Regions from separate parts of the Streptomyces sp. NPDC001828 genome, predicted to be linked through region 1. Evidence: riboswitches for the same ligand, from Rfam matches in the RefSeq annotation. Region 1 holds a riboswitch; each other region holds the start of a gene.
What was found. Region 1 has a riboswitch for S-adenosylmethionine ahead of ACFYZA_RS11075 (aminotransferase class V-fold PLP-dependent enzyme). Riboswitches for the same ligand answer to the same signal wherever they lie in the genome.

Region 2: linked by a shared signal. The riboswitch ahead of thrC (threonine synthase) and the one ahead of ACFYZA_RS11075 (aminotransferase class V-fold PLP-dependent enzyme) in region 1 are both predicted to bind S-adenosylmethionine.
Region 3: linked by a shared signal. The riboswitch ahead of ACFYZA_RS15710 (putative leader peptide) and the one ahead of ACFYZA_RS11075 (aminotransferase class V-fold PLP-dependent enzyme) in region 1 are both predicted to bind S-adenosylmethionine.

What each region holds. Positions count from the first base shown of each region.
Region 1 is NZ_JBIATV010000002.1:914,661-919,903, reverse strand. Features, by position in the region: gene ACFYZA_RS11085 (rhomboid family intramembrane serine protease) at 1-40, shown strand, start outside; gene ACFYZA_RS11080 (Lrp/AsnC family transcriptional regulator) at 37-318, shown strand; gene ACFYZA_RS11075 (aminotransferase class V-fold PLP-dependent enzyme) at 501-1,895, opposite strand; SAM riboswitch class IV at 2,141-2,258, opposite strand; gene trpD (anthranilate phosphoribosyltransferase) at 2,395-3,459, opposite strand; gene ACFYZA_RS11065 (cytochrome bc complex cytochrome b subunit) at 3,651-5,243, opposite strand, start outside.
Region 2 is NZ_JBIATV010000016.1:147,098-152,340, reverse strand. Features, by position in the region: gene ACFYZA_RS34795 (trehalose-6-phosphate synthase) at 137-1,603, opposite strand; gene ACFYZA_RS34790 (glucosyl-3-phosphoglycerate synthase) at 1,696-2,643, opposite strand; SAM riboswitch class I at 2,777-2,931, shown strand; gene thrC (threonine synthase) at 2,949-4,235, shown strand; gene ACFYZA_RS34780 (MoaD/ThiS family protein) at 4,267-4,542, shown strand; gene ACFYZA_RS34775 (cold-shock protein) at 4,976-5,179, shown strand.
Region 3 is NZ_JBIATV010000004.1:317,111-322,353, reverse strand. Features, by position in the region: gene ACFYZA_RS15730 (NtaA/DmoA family FMN-dependent monooxygenase) at 1-718, opposite strand, end outside; gene ACFYZA_RS15725 (LLM class flavin-dependent oxidoreductase) at 740-1,948, opposite strand; gene ACFYZA_RS15720 (GNAT family N-acetyltransferase) at 2,243-3,034, opposite strand; gene ACFYZA_RS15715 (hypothetical protein) at 3,192-3,326, opposite strand; SAM riboswitch class IV at 3,527-3,671, shown strand; gene ACFYZA_RS15710 (putative leader peptide) at 3,693-3,773, shown strand; gene ACFYZA_RS15705 (glutathione S-transferase C-terminal domain-containing protein) at 3,883-4,689, shown strand; gene ACFYZA_RS15700 (DUF427 domain-containing protein) at 4,684-5,243, opposite strand, start outside.

The DNA.
Region 1 (5,243 bases):
CGCGGGTCCGGCCGCCACCGAGGGAGAAAGCCAGCCGTGATCACCGCGATCGTGCTCATCAAGACCAGCGTGGACCGGATTCCCGAGATCGCGGAGTCCATCGCGGCGCTCGACAGCGTCAGCGAGGTGTACTCGGTGACCGGTACGTACGATCTGATCGCGCTGGTCAGGGTGGCTCGCCACGATGACCTGGCGGACATCATCCCCGGCAGCATCAGCAAGATCCCCGGGGTGGAGGGGACGGATACGCACGTGGCGTTCCGCACGTACTCCCAACACGACCTCGAAGCGGCCTTCGCCATCGGCCTGGACTCGTAGCCCCCTCACCCTCGGAGGCCGTGTCCCCGCGCCCCCGGGGCTGCTCACGGGTGCGGACCGCGGGGGCCGTTCGCGCAGTTCCCCGCGCCCCTGTAGGTGTCCCCGAATACCTCGGTGGCGGCCCGCACCGGGGCATCCGTAGACCGTCATGGGGGCCCCGGCCCCCGGGAGGTGGGCCCGGGTTACACCGCCGGGACGCAGCGGCCGGCCTCCGTGCGGTACTGCCACTTCGCGCCGTCGGCCACCAGCTCCCGCACCGCCCGCACGAAGCGGTCCACGTGCTCGTCCGGCGTCCCCGCCCCGAAGCTGACCCGGATCGCGTTGAGGGACCGCTCGCCCGGCTCCGCCTCGGGCGCACCGCACTCGCCCGGGTCCTGCGGGTTGCTGCCGAGCAGGGTGCGCACCAGCGGGTGGGCGCAGAAGAGGCCGTCGCGCACCCCGATGCCGTACTCCGCCGACAGCGCCGCCGCGAAGTGCGAGCTGTTCCAGCCGTCGACGACGAAGGAGATGACGCCGACCCGGGGCGCGTCGTCGCCGAAGAGCGACAGCACCCGCACCGCCGGCACCTCCGCCAGGCCCTCGCGGACCTTCGCGATCAGGTGCCGCTCGCGCTCGACGAGCGAGTCGAAGCCCGCCTCGGTCAGCGCCTTGCAGGCGGAGGCGATGGAATAGACGCCGATGACGTTGGGCGACCCGGCCTCGTGACGGGCGGCCGTGGTGTGCCACTCGACGTCGACGCCCCCGTCGGAGCGCCGCGCGACCTTCTTGGAGGCGCCGCCACCCGCGAGGTACGGCTCGGACTCCTGGAGCCAGTCCGCGCGGCCGGCCAGGACGCCCGAGCCGAACGGCGCGTACAGCTTGTGCCCGGAGAAGGCGATCCAGTCGACGTCCAACTCCCGTACGGAGACGGGGTGATGGGGAGCGAGCTGAGCGGCGTCCAGCACGATCCGCGCGCCGTGGGCGTGCGCCGCCGCGGCGAGTTCCCGGACCGGCCACAGCTCGCCGGTGACGTTGGACGCGCCGGTGACGCACACGAGGGCGGGCCCGTAGGGGTCGCGGTCGGCGAGCGCGCGCTCCAGGGTCGCGACGGCCTGCTCCGGGGTGCGCGGCGCGTTCAGGTAGGTCACGCGGGCGTCGCGCCACGGCAGCAGCGAGGCGTGGTGCTCGGTCTCGAAGACGAAGACCTGGCAGTCGGCCGGCAGCGCCTGGGCGAGCAGGTTCAGCGAGTCCGTGGTGGAGCGGGTGAAGACGATCTGGTCGCCGGGGCGGCAGTCGAGGAACTCCGCCACCGTCGCCCGGCTGTTCTCGAAGAGGTCGGTGGAGAGCTGCGAGAGGTAGCCCGCCCCGCGGTGCACGCTCCCGTAGTAGGGGGCGTACGCGGCGACGTCGTCCCAGACCCGCTGGAGGGCGGGCGCGCTCGCCGCGTAGTCGAGGGCGGCGTACGTCACTTCGCCGCCGGTGACCAGCGGGACGGTGACGTCGCGGCCGAGCACCGGAAGCGGCGCGGCACAGCAGGGGTCGGCGGACTCGGCGGCGGCCTGGGCGGCGGTGACGGTGGCGGCGGGGCGTGCGGACATGGCGGTATCTCCCGGCAGGACAAGGCGAGTTGACTTCGGACCCCGGGTACGGCGGCGCGACCCTGCATCGAGCGAGAGGGGTCGACTGCCGTGCCGTGTACGGGTGTTGACCTCGAACACGCAGCCCGAAGAAGGGTGCGCGGAGGTGTGAAGAAGGGGCGGTACGCCCTATCGCATTCGCTTGCTCACGAGACTGCTCCCTTGAGGACCAGGACCCCAGGGCTGTGACATCGAAGATGTCCAGGGGTCCGCGCTTGCCGAAGGCCTTGCTGCCTACGACCTGGTCTTCACCCGGGGCACCCCGCCACGGACGGAGGGTTGCCGGACAGCGAGCCGGGGCCTAAATCGCTGTCACTCATGACCTTGAAGAGCATCCTGCCACACGTGTGGAGGTGCGCAAGGCACAGTCCGCGATCTGGACTGCGCCTTGCGTCACACCCGCGCGCGGGACGTCCCCGTGAAAGACGTGCCCGTGCAGAACACCCCGCACGGGCAGGGGTCAGGCGTTGCTGGCCTCGACCCAGCGCCGCAGGGCGCCCTGGGCCGCCCCGGAGTCGATCGCCTCGGCCGTGCGCGCCATCGCGGCGCCGATCTGCTCGGCGAGCGAGCCCTGCCCCGGTTCGAGGGCCACCAGGGCGGCCGCCGAGTTCAGCAGCACCGCGTCCCGCACCGGCCCCCGCTCCCCCGCGAGCAGCCGGCGGGCCACATCGGCGTTGTACGAGGAGTCCGCGCCGCGCAGTGCTTCGATGGGCACGATCTCGATGCCGACGTCACGCGGGTCGAAGGCCTCCTCGCGGACCTGGCCGTCGCGCACCACCCACACCCGCGAGGTGCCGGTGGTGGTGAGCTCGTCGAGGCCGTCGTCGCCGCGGAAGACCAGCGCGGAGGAGCCGCGCTCGGCGAACACGCCCGCCACGATCGGGGCCATCCGGGCGTCGGCGACACCGGCGGCGGTGGCCCGGACCTTGGCCGGGTTGGTCAGCGGGCCCAGGACGTTGAAGGTGGTGCGGATGCCGAGCTCCCTGCGCGCGGCGGCGACGTACCGCAGCGCGGGGTGGAACTTCACCGCGAAACAGAAGGTGATGCCGGCCTCCTCGACCACCTCCGCCACCCGCTTCGGCGTCAGCTCCAGGTTGACGCCCAGCTTCTCCAGGACGTCCGACGAGCCGCTCGCCGACGAGGCGGCCCGGTTGCCGTGCTTGACGACCTTGGTGCCGGTTCCGGCGACCACGATCGCCGCCATGGTGGAGATGTTGACGGTCTTGGCGCCGTCGCCGCCGGTGCCGACGATGTCGACGCTGGGGCCCGGCACCTCGATGAGGTTGGCGTGCGCGTACATGGCGCGTACCAGGCCGGTGATCTCCTGGACCGTCTCGCCCTTGGCGCGCAGGGCCACCATGAAGGCGGCGATCTGGGCGTCGGTGGCCTCGCCGCGCATGATCCGGTCCATCGCCCAGGCGGTCACGTCCGCGCTCTGGTCGGTGCCCCCGAGCAGCGCGTCCAGGACGCCCGGCCAGGAGTGGGCCGCCACGGTGTCGCCTCCGGTGGGGGTAACAGCGCTCATGCTCGCTCCTGGTGGTCAGGCTGGGGATATACCGCCCGTCAGCCTATCGACAGCGGGGGACGCATCCGTACGCGTGCCCGTAGTACGGACGGCGTGTGGGCGCGCGCGGATGCCAAAAGGCTCCGGCCCGGCCCCCGGTGAAGGGGCCGGGCCGGAGCCTCGGTTGTGGCGACCGACAGGTCAGGCGGGGATCAGTGGTGGCCGTGGCCGCTCGTGATCTCCTCGTACTCCTCGGCCGTCGGCTTGGGAATCTGGTTCCCCTCGCCGTAGTAGCCCTTGCTGAGCTTGGCGCGCAGCTTCTGGACCGGCGACACCTTGCGGGCGACACCGTTCTCGTCGACCGTCGGGCCGATCTCGGCCGGCTTGTACTGCTCGTGCGCGGTGAGCTTGTAGCGCGCACCGGCGTCGAGCGGCTCGTGGATCTCGATGAACTCGCCGTGCGGCAGCCGCTTGATGATGCCGGACTCGCGTCCGTGCAGCACCTTCTCGGCGTCGCGCCGCTGCAGACCCAGGCAGATCCGCTTGGTGGCGATGAACGCGAGGACCGGAGCGACGAAGAACGCGATCCGCACGAACCAGGTGATGACGTTGATCGAGAGGTGGAAGTGGGTCGCCCAGAGGTCGTTTCCACCACCGATGAGCAGCACCAGGTACCAGGTGATCCACGCGACACCGAACGCGGTACGCGTCGGCGCGTTGCGCGGCCGGTCCGCGATGTGGTGCTCGCGCTTGTCGCCGGTGATCCAGGACTCGATGAACGGGTACACCGCGATGGTCGCGAGGACCAGCGGGAAGATCACCAGCGGGATGAACACACCCAGGACGAGGGTGTGGCCCCACAGGTTGATCTCCCAGCCCGGCATCACACGGATGAGGCCTTCGGAGAAGCCCATGTACCAGTCGGGCTGGGCGCCGGTGGACACCTGGTCCGGCCGGTAGGGGCCGATCGCCCAGATCGGGTTGATCGAGGCGATCGCCGCGACGACCGCGATGACGCCGAAGACCAGGAAGAAGAAGCCGCCCGCCTTCGCCATGTACACCGGGAGCAGCGGCATGCCGACGACGTTCTTGTTCGTGCGTCCCGGACCCGCGAACTGGGTGTGCTTGTGGTAGAAGACCAGGATCAGGTGCGCCACCATCAGGCCGAGCATGATGCCGGGCAGCAGCAGGATGTGGACCGAGTAGAACCGGGCCACGAAGTCGCCGCCGGGGAACTCGCCGCCGAACAGGAAGAACGAGAGGTACGTGCCGACGATCGGCACGGACAGGATCGCGCCCTCCATGAAGCGGACACCGGTGCCGGAGAGCAGGTCGTCCGGGAGCGAGTAACCGGTGAAGCCGGTGAACATGCCCAGGACGAACAGCAGGAAGCCGAACAGCCAGTTGACCTCACGCGGCTTGCGGAACGCACCCGTGAAGAACACGCGCATCATGTGCACGAACATGCCGGCGAGGAAGATCAGCGCCGCCCAGTGGTGGATCTGCCGGATCAGCAGACCACCGCGCACGTCGAAGCTGATGTGCATGGTCGAGTTGAACGCCTCGGACATGTGCATGCCCTGCAGCGGCACGTACGAGCCGTCGTAGACGACCTCGTTCATGCTCGGGTGGAAGAACAGCGTCAGATACACACCCGTGAGGATGATGATGATGAAGCTGTACATGCAGATCTCGCCGAGCATGAAGGACCAGTGGTCCGGAAAGATCTTGCGCATGTTGGCCTTGGCCAGGGAGTAGATCCCGAGCCGGCCGTCCGCCCAGTCCGCGATCCGCTCACCGGCGGG
Region 2 (5,243 bases), on a different contig from region 1:
GCGCAGGCATCCTCAGCCCGTCCGGCGTTTGAGGACGAGCGCCGTTCAGGCGCGAACGGGGTCTGGGGCGGAGCCCCAGGGGCCCGGAACCAACCAACCCCGGGCCACGGGCGGGCGGGTGGGCAACCCCCCCCGGCTAGGAGCTCAGCGCCTCGAGCTGGTCGGTGAACCAGCGCCGGGGCGGCAGAGCCGTACCCGCCACCGCCAGCCGCTTCGTCCGCTCCGCCCGCTCCCCCTCCGGCATGGACAGCGCCGCGTGCAACGCGGACGCCGTCCCCGTCACGTCGTACGGGTTGACCACCACCGCGTCCTCCCCCAGCTCCGCCCACGCCCCCGCCTCCCGCGAGAGCACGAGGACGCAGCCCGCGTCGGACACCACCGGGACCTCTTTCGCGACGAGGTTCATGCCGTCGCGGACGGGGTTCACGAGGGCGACGTCCGCGAGCCGGTACGCGGCGAGCGAGCGCGCGAAGTCGTCCTGCACGTGCAGCACGACCGGGGTCCAACCAGGCGTCCCGTAAAGGGAGTTGATCTCCTCGGCGACCCGGGACACCTCCGCCGTGTAGTCCCGGTACACCGCGAGGTCCTGCCGCGAGGGATAGGCGAACGCGACGTGCACGACCCGCTCGCGCCACTCGGGGCGCGTGTCCAGGAGGTGCCGGTAGGCGAGCAGTCCGCGCACGATGTTCTTGGACAGCTCGGTGCGGTCGACCCGCACGATCGTCCTGCGGCCCGCCCCGACCTGCTCGCGCAGGGCCGCCATCCGCTCCTCGACGTCGGCCTCGTGCGACCGCCGCCGCAGGAAGTCGCCGTCCGCGCCGAGCGAGTGGACGGCGATCTCCGTCTCGCGCCCCCGGCCGCCGGCCGGGGCGTGCCGGAAGAAGCGGCGCCCCTCCCCGTCGGGGCCGGACACCTCGCCGTCCTGCGGGGGCAGCACCCCCGCCACCGAGTCCAGGAACGCCGACGCCCACCGCCGCGTGAGGAACCCGAGCCGGTCGGCCCCCAGCATCCCGCGCAGCAGCTGCTCGGCGATGTCGTCGGGCAGCATCCGGAAGTAGTCCACCGGCGCCCACGGCGTGTGCGAGAAGTGGCCGATGCGCAGGTCGGGGCGGAGCTCGCGGAGCATGCCCGGCACCAGGGCCAGGTGGTAGTCCTGCACCAGGACCCGCGCCCCGTCCCCCGCCTCGGCCGCCAGCGCCTCGGCGAACGCCCGGTTGTACGCCTCGTACGACGCCCACTGCCGCCGGAACTCCGCGTCGAAGACCGGCTCCAGCGGAATCTGGTACAGCATGTGCTGGACGAACCACAGCACCGAGTTGGCGATGCCGTTGTACGCGTCGGCGAAGACCTCGGGATCGATGTCCAGCATGCGGACACCCTGCTCGCCGACGCCCTGCCGCACCGCCTCGCGGTCGCCCTCGCCAAGCGCCGCGCACACCCACACCGACTCCACGTCGGAGCCGATCGCGCTGAGCCCGGAGACGAGCCCGCCCCCGCCCCGCTTGGGTTCGAGCGACCCGTCGTCCTTCAGGGTGTACGAGACGGGGCCTCGGTTGGAGGCGACAAGGACCTGAGCCCGGGAGGTTTCATGCGCGGTGACCATGTTGCGGAACCTAGCCCGCCCCGCAATACCTCAAACACCCGTACGCCCACCCCCATGGGCCGAAACCGGCCAGGCCCCTCCCTCCCCGCAACCTAGGCCGCCCGGTGGACCGCGTACTCCTCGATCTCCCGCATCGGCGGCCGCTCCTCGGTGTCCACCGGATACGTGCGCGGCACGAAGCCGTCCGCGCCCCGCTCGAACTGGGTCAGCTCGGGCCGTACGAGATGGCCCCGGGAAAGGCGCAGCTGCGCGGTGCGGTAGATCGCGGCGGCCATCCGGCCGAGCGCCTGTCCGTCCTGGTGGCGGTGCTTGCGTACGCCCACGTCGACCTGGGCCAGCGCGTCCAGGCCCACCGTGTGCAGCGCGTCCACGAGCAGCGCGAGCTCCACGCCGTACCCGACGGGGAAGGGCAGCCGCTCCAGGAGCGTGCGCCGGGCCGCGTACTCGCCGCCCAACGGCTGGACGATTCCGGCCAGTTGGGGCCAGTGCAGATTGAGCAGCGGACGCGCCACCAGCTCGGTGACCCGGCCGCCCTCGCCGGCCGTGTCCCCGAAGGGACGGTCGTACATCGCCTTGACGAACGCCACGTCCGGCTCGGTCAGGAGCGGCCCGACGATGCCGGACACGAACCCGGCGTCGAAGTCCCTCAGGTCGGCGTCGATGAAGCACACGATGTCGCCACTGGTCACGAGCAGCGAGCGCCACAGCACCTCGCCCTTGCCGGGCAGCGCGGGAACGCGCGGCAGGATCGTGTCGCGGTGCACGACCCGGGCGCCGGCCCGCGCCGCCACCTCGGCCGTACGGTCGGTGGAGCCGGAGTCGACGACCACCAGCTCGTCGACCAGCGGCACGGCACCGGTCATCAGCTCGCGCCGGATCGCGGCGACGATCTCACCGACCGTGTTCTCCTCGTCGAGGGCGGGCAGCACCACGCTGACGGTCGTTCCCGTGCGGTGTTTCGCGGCCAGGATCCGCTCGATCGGCCGCTCGGCCGCGGACCAGGAACGCCTGCTCAGCCAGCGTTCCACCTCTTCCAGCACGGCTCCTGGCCTCCTTGTGTGATCCATCTCGCGGTTCGGACGACTATCTCAACCGTCCAGGGCTTCGGTTACAGTCTTGAACAACGCGGATGACCGTCGCATGTCGGGGGTCGTCACGCTGACAATCGAATACCGCTCATCCAGAGGGGCAGAGGGATACGGCCCGTTGAAGCCCCGGCAACCCTCCAGTCGGTTCTCGTCGATCGTTTCGGTCAAGACACGGGGCCACCGGCTAGGGAAGGTGCCAAATCCGTCTCATGGCGAGGTTCGTCATGAGGAAGATGAGGAGAAAGGGCCTCCCCTCCATGTCTGCTCAGACTGTTGAATCCCGCACCGCCGTCGACCTCGGTCCGGCATCCGGACTTTCCTGCCGCGAGTGCGGCCAGCGTTTCGAACTTGGCCCGATCTTCGCCTGTGAACTGTGTTTCGGACCGCTCGAAGTGGCTTATGACCTGCCCCTCGGCGACCCCGAGGCGCTGCGCAAGCAGATCGAGTCCGGCCCCGAGAACATCTGGCGTTACGCCCCGCTGCTGCCCGTCCCCGCGGACGTCGCCGACAAGCCGAACCTGAACCCGGGCTTCACCAAGCTCGTCAAGGCCGAGAACCTGGCCCGCGAGCTGGGCGTCGAGCCCGGCAAGCTGTTCGTCAAGGACGACTCCGGCAACCCGACGCACTCCTTCAAGGACCGCGTCGTCGCGCAGGCCCTGGAGGCCGCCCGCGCCTTCGGCTTCACCACGCTCTCCTGCTCCTCCACCGGAAACCTCGCCGGCGCGGTCGGCGCCGCCGCGGCCCGGGCCGGCTTCCGCTCCTGCGTGTTCATCCCGCACGACCTGGAGCAGGGCAAGGTCGTCATGGCCGCGGTGTACGGCGGCGAGCTCGTCGGCATCGAGGGCAACTACGACGACGTGAACCGCTTCTGCTCCGAGCTCATCGGCGACCCGCTGGGCGAGGGCTGGGGCTTCGTCAACGTCAACCTGCGCCCCTACTACGGCGAGGGTTCCAAGACGCTGGCGTACGAGATCTGCGAGCAGCTCGGCTGGCGGCTGCCGGACCAGCTGGTCATCCCGATCGCCTCCGGCTCCCAGCTCACCAAGATCGACAAGGGGCTCCAGGAGCTGATCAAGCTCGGCCTCGTCGAGGACAAGCCGTACAAGATCTTCGGCGCCCAGGCCGAGGGCTGCTCCCCGGTGTCCACCGCCTTCAAGGCCGGGCACGACGTCGTGCGCCCGCAGAAGCCGGACACCATCGCCAAGTCGCTCGCCATCGGCAACCCGGCGGACGGCCCGTACGTCCTGGACATCGCGCGCCGTACCGGCGGCGCGGTGGAGGACGTCGACGACGAGCAGATCGTCGACGCCATCAAGCTGCTCGCCCGCACCGAGGGCATCTTCGCGGAGACCGCGGGCGGTGTGACGGTCGGCGTCACCAAGAAGCTCATCGAGGCCGGTCTGCTCGACCCGTCCCTCACCACCGTCGTCCTCAACACCGGTGACGGGCTCAAGACGCTGGACGCCGTGGCCGCCACGTCCCAGGCGACCGCGACCATCCGCCCGAGCCTGGACGCCTTCCGCGACGCGGGCCTCGCCCACTGAGCCACTGCCGATCGACTAGGAGCACCGAACCATGAGCGTGAACGTCCGCATCCCCACGATCCTGCGCACCTACACGGGCGGCAAGTCCGAGGTCGCCGCCGAGGGCGCCACCCTCGCCGAGGTCATCGCCGACCTGGAGAAGAACCACGCGGGCATCGCCGCGCGCGTCCTGGACGACCAGGGAAAGCTGCGCCGCTTCGTCAACGTCTACGTCAACGACGACGACGTGCGCTTCGAGCAGGGCCTGGAGACCGCCACGCCCGAGGGCGCCGGCGTCTCGATCATCCCGGCGGTCGCGGGCGGCTGACCCGCTCCGCGTTTAACCCGGGCCGTACTCGGAGTTGACCGCGAGTTGCGCCTGAGTTGCCCCCTCCGCACGAGAAGCGGAGGGGGCAATTCAACATGGTTGAGCGGGGTACAGTTGGGGAAGCCCCTTCGCTTCGAGTGCCAAGTGCATATGAGAACGCGACAACATGGGGTCAAAGTGTGAGAGCCCTTTGCGCCTTAAGTGCGCTTTGCCCGGCCCGACTTGCCCCGGAACGCAGAATAAATGGCATTCCGCTCCCCGTGCGTGCCCGGAATTCTCGTCCGATTGACCTGTTGCAGAGGGCAGTTGGGCAGATACATTCAGCCGCGGTCGACGCGTTCCGGCGCACACCCTCTCCTGTCGGAGGGTGCAGGTCTGACCCGGGTCCGCGAAGTGTGGTCCCGTGCAAGGGCCAGTAATAGGGGAGTTAGGCATGGCTCAGGGCACCGTCAAGTGGTTCAACGCGGAGAAGGGGTACGGCTTCATCGCGGTCGACGGTGGTGCGGATGTTTTCGTCCACTACAGCGCGATCCAGATGGACGGTTACCGCACCCTTGAAGAAGGTCAGCGAGTCGAGTTCGAGATCTCGCAGGGCCAGAAGGGTCCGCAGGCGGACATGGTCAAGCTCGCCGTCTGATCTCGGCGCGATCGACCACCGACGCAAGCAGACTTGAAGGGGGCCACCCGTGAGGGTGGCCCCC
Region 3 (5,243 bases), on a different contig from region 1:
ACCGGCTGAAAATGGCGTCGGCGCTCGACGCGGCGAACTCGCGCCCCTCCTCGGAGTCGCCCGCCTGGAAGATCACCGGGCGGCCCTGCGGGGAGCGCGGCACGTTGAACTGGCCCTGGATGTCGAAGTGTTGGCCCGTGTGGACGAAGGAGCCTGCCTTCGCGTCGCTCAGGAACGTGCCGGTGGACCGGTCGGCGAGGATCTCGTCCCCGCGCCAGGAGTCGAAGAGCTCGTTGGCGGTCTCCAGGAACTCCCTGGCCCGTGAGTAGCGCTCCTGTTGCGGCAGGAAGCCGCCGCGGCGGAAGTTCTCCCCGGTGAAGGCATCCCAGGACGTGACCACGTTCCACGCCGCGCGGCCGCCGGAGAGGTGATCGAGGCTGGCGAACTGGCGGGCCACCTCGTAGGGCTCGTTGAAGGTGGAGTTGATGGTGCCGGTGAGGCCGAGCCGGTCGGTGACGGCGGCCAGCGCGGCCAGGACGGTGAACGTGTCGGGGCGGCCCACCACGTCCAAGTCGTATATCTTTCCGCCCTGTTCGCGCAGCCGGAGCCCTTCGGCGAGGAACAGGAAGTCGAACTTGGCGCGTTCCGCGGTCCGCGCGAAGTGCGCGAAGGAGCTGAACTCGATGTGGCTGCCGGCCGCCGGATCGCTCCACACGGTGGTGTTGTTGACGCCGGGGAAGTGGGCGGCCAGATGGATCTGCTTCAGGGGCTTGCTCATGTCGTGCGGTCTCCGTCCGGCTCAGGCGGTGGTGGCGTAGCGGTTGGCGGGACGGGCGAGTCCGAGCAGTCCGCGCAGGGTGTCGGCCTCGTAGGCGCTGCGGAAGGCGCCGCGGCGCTGGAGTTCGGGGACCAGGCCTCGGGTGATCGCGGAGAGGTCGTGGCCGACGACGGCCGGGCGCAGCCGGAACCCGGAGAGGCCCGCCTGCCGCAACTCAAGCAGCAGATCGGCGAGTTGGGAGGGCGTGCCGGTGAAGACGCGGGCGTCGCTGGTGTACGGTTCGCCCGCGAGGGCGTCGAGCCGTTCCCGGCGTGCGGTGGCCTCGGCGGCGTCCTCGTCGAGGAAGACCACCAGGTCGCCGAAGACGTGCACGGTCTCGTCCGCGCGTCCCGCCACGGCCTGCTCGGCGCGGATCTCCGCCACGATCGCGCGGGCCTGGTCGCTGTCGTGCGGGGTGACGTAACCGATGTCGGCGGCCCTGGCCACGAGGCGGTACGGGACGGTCGCGTGGGCGAGCGCGGTGACGACGGGCTGCCCCTGCGGCGGACGCGGGGTGATCGATGGGCCCTTCACACTGAAGTGCTCGCCCTCGAAGTCGATGTAGTGCAGCTTCTCGCGGTCGATGAAACGCCCGGTGGCCGCGTCGCGGATCTCCGCGTCGTCCTCCCAGCTGTCCCAGAGCCTGCGCACCACCTCCACGTAGTCGGCCGCCTCTTCGAAGTGCGTGCGCACCGCTTCCTGCCCAGCGGGGGTGTTGTAGCCCCCGGCGGGCAGCGACGGAACGGTCCGGCGTCCGAAGTGCGCCGCCTCGTTGGGGCGCGGTCCGATCTGCACGCGTACGCCCGCCCGGCCCGTACTCACGTAGTCGAGCGTGGCGATCGCCTTGGAGATGTGGAACGGCTCGGTGTGTGTGGTCACCACGGTAGGGACGACACCTATGTGCCGGGTCAGTGGCGCGATGCGGGCGGCGATGAGGACGGCGTCCAGGCGGCCCCGCACCTGGTCCGTACGGTCGTCGGGCTCGGTGAGCCGCGACGACTGCGGTCCGAGACCGTCTTCGATGGTCACGAGGTCGAGCAGTCCGGTCTCGGCCTCCGCCACGAGGTCGGCCCAGTACCCGGCGGTGAGCAGTTCCCCGGGCCGGGCAACCGGCTCCCGCCAGGACGCCGGATGCCAGCCGGTGCCGTCGAGGGCGACGGCGAGGTGGAGGGGAGAGGGTGTTGAGGTCACGGCAGTGACGCCTTCCTGAAGATCCGTACGAGGATGCCCGCCCGTGCGAGGGCGCGGCCACAAGGGAACGTCAGGGGCGACAGAGCGCGCCGGCTACGCGCAGCAGGTCGATGTGGTGCCGGGAGTACAGGTACAGACGACGCGGGGCCGGCTTCGGGGAGGCAGGGCGGCGGGACGACGTACGCACCTGGCTCACCGCCCCTTCCCCCCGGTGTGCCCGGGCCCCTCGCCGGCCTCGCACCGACGGCGCCCCAGCTGGGCGCCGCACGGCCTTCAGCAGGTCCAACAGCACAACTACGCCTTTTCTTCCCGGAGTTCGGGCCGATGTTGTCCGTCGTCGAGGCGCGGGTCCGACGGCCGTCCCGGGGTGCGGACGAGTGTGAACCGGGTATGGCGGCGCAGGGTGAAGCCGATCGACTCGTAGAGCCGGATGGCGTTGGTGTTGTTCGCGGCCGCGTGGAGGAACGGGGTTTCGCCGCGTTCCCTGATGCCCCTCGCGACAGCGCGGACGAGCCGGGTCGCCAGTCCCCGGCCGCGGTGGTCCGGGTGGGTGCAGACGGCGCTGATCTCGGTCCAGCCGGGCGGCCGCAGCCGCTCCCCGGCGAGCGCGATCAGCCGTCCGCCCTCCCGGAGCCCCAGATAGGTGCCGAGCTCCACGGTCCTGGGCAGGAAGGGGCCGGGCTTGGTCAGGGCGATCAGTTCGAGGATCTCGGGTACGTCGGCGGGGCCCAGCCGCACGGCGTCGGGGGCGGGCTCGTCGCGCAGCGCCGTGGCCACCATCTGGACGCCTTCGCCGCTCTGCTCGATGTGCCAGCCGTCCGGCACGGTCAGGGCGGCCGTGACCGGAGTGACGGCATCGGGTCCGACGAGCAGGGCCAGGTCGTCCCAGGCGAGGACGTCGTCGGGGTCTTCCAGTGCGGTGAAGGGCGAGACGTCCGCGGGGAAACGGGCGGCCCGGCCGTGGCGCTCGGCGAAGTGGGCCTGGGGGCCCGTCAGTGCTGCCCAGGCGGCGTTGTCCAGGACATGAGGTTCCGTCAGGAGGGAGTCGGCTCCCGACGGCGGGGCGGGGTACACGCTGGTGGACATGGCGGTGCGGGTCTCCGTTATCGGGATCGCGACGGGATCTGTGCCGGGACGCGGCGAGTACCCCGGCGGTGACGTGTGGACGTCCGTGGGCGAGGGGGTCGTCAAGCGCGGGCAGCCGCACCGCGACAGCGGCCGGCGTCAGGGATTCGAGGAAAGGTCAGCCTCGGCTGGGGGCGCTGCCCATGTCCGTACACAGCGCGCTGCTGACGCGCAGCAGGTCGACGCAGCGGTCCGTGCACAGCGGGATGCGGCCGGGATGGGGCCGAGCGGCCGTCCCATCAGCTGCGCGCATCACTGTCACCGTCACTTCTCCGGGCCCGTTTGTGTCCGCCGACCCGTTGCTCCGCGTCCGAGCGCAGCACTTCGAGGGCATCACGTCGTTCGCGAAAGGTAGGCAGGCGCCGAAGGGAATGTCAATGTACGGGCCACCAGTTGAGACCCCCTGTCGGCCTTCTTGACGGCTTCGCGAAGCCCGCCCAGACTGGCGAGGACGGTCACGATTGTCAGCGTCCACCCGGCGGGTCCGCCCCGCTCCGTGGTCATCGGCCCCGGCCCGCTGACAGGCAACCCTTCCACCGCGACGGGGTGCCCCGGGTGACGACCGGGTCCCGCCTGCACGGCGGGGCAAGCGTGGTCTCGCGTCCCGCGAGCCCCGAGGATGAGGCGGGTGGACATGCCGAGGAGCGGCTTGACCAGGCGCCTGCACATCGATCTTCAGCGCGTCTCCAGCGCCTACTGATCCGGGACCGGTCCGCGCGATCCGGACCGTCCCCGACCAGCGCAGCCGCCCCGCATCCAGCCGCTGGTGCGCTCATGGCCGCAGTGGCGTCTCATTCCCAGGGAGAGTCATGCCCGAGACCGTTTCCCGCAGTTCCCGCACGGCCGCCTCCACCGGCTGTCAGCCGTCGGCGCCCGCTCAGGGCTCGCGCCCCCGGACCGTGGCGGCGGCCGCGCACCCACGGCGCTTCCGCAGCCGCATCGGCGCCGGCGCGGCCGGCGGCTTCTATCCCGCACCACGGCGCTACGACCTTTTCCTGTGCGGGAGTTGTCCCCGTTCGATGCGCATCGCGATCACCCTCGACCTGCTCGGTCTGCGCGACACGGTGGCCACGACGCTCCTGGTCTCCCCCACCGCGACCCCCGACGGTTACGCCGCGCTGCGCCGCGCCTACGAGACCACCGGGTACCACTACGACGGCCCCCTGACGGCGCCCGCGCTGCGCGACCGCTGGAGCGGACGGATCGTCAGCAACCACACACCCGACATCCTCCGCGACCTCGCGGGCCCCCTCGCCGGTGAGAGCGCCGGGCCCCTCATCCTCCGGCCGCCGCACCTGGTCGGGGACATCGAGGCCCTGCGCACCCTCCTCGACCGCGTCGTCACTCCTGCCGCGCCTCCCTCGGCGCGGCGGGCGGCGCTGGCCTTGCTGGACCGCCGCCTCGCGCGGCGTCCTCATGCGCTGGGCGAGGAGTTGACGGCTTCGGACGTGGACCTGTGGGTGGCGCTCGTCCATCTCGACCGGGCCGAGCTGGAGAGCGCGTCCCCCCGGCTCGGGGACTACGTACGGCGGCTCGGCCAGCTGCCCGCCTTCCGGAACGCGCTCAAGGCTGTGCCCGATCCGGCACGAGGCGCGGTCGGGGCGGACGGGTCATGACGCCGATGGCGTCGGCGGCCTCGGGAGCGTCCGGCCGGCCGCCGTGTGCGCGCTGAACACCGTGGTGGGCCGGTCGAGGCGGTCGCCGTCCACGGTGATGTCGACGGCCTCGTTGTAGAAGGCGAGGAGGTCCCGAATCGCGCCCACGGCGGGCAGCGGGCGCGGGTACGTCCAGACGACGTTCGGCGGCACCTCGGCCCCGCCGCTCCACGACCAGTACGCGGCGGTGCCCTTGTACGGGCATCCGGTGCTGTGGTCGGTCGGTTTGAACAGGTCCAGGCGGACGTCCTCGCGCGGGATGTAGTAGCGCGTGGGAAGCCCGGTCTCGAAGAGCAGCACCGGGCGGTGGGTGTCGGCCACGACCGTGCCGTCGATCTCGACCGTCACATGCCTGCTGCTCGCCAGCGCGTCCACGCGCTTGTGCGGGTCGCGGGGGTGGATGAAGATCTCTTCCTCCTCCTCGTACCAGCGGTCGAGGCCGCGGCCGACGCGGCTGAACCACTCGAAGGCGATGTGACCGGAGAGGTCGTCCGCGGGGAACGTCCAAGCCGCGT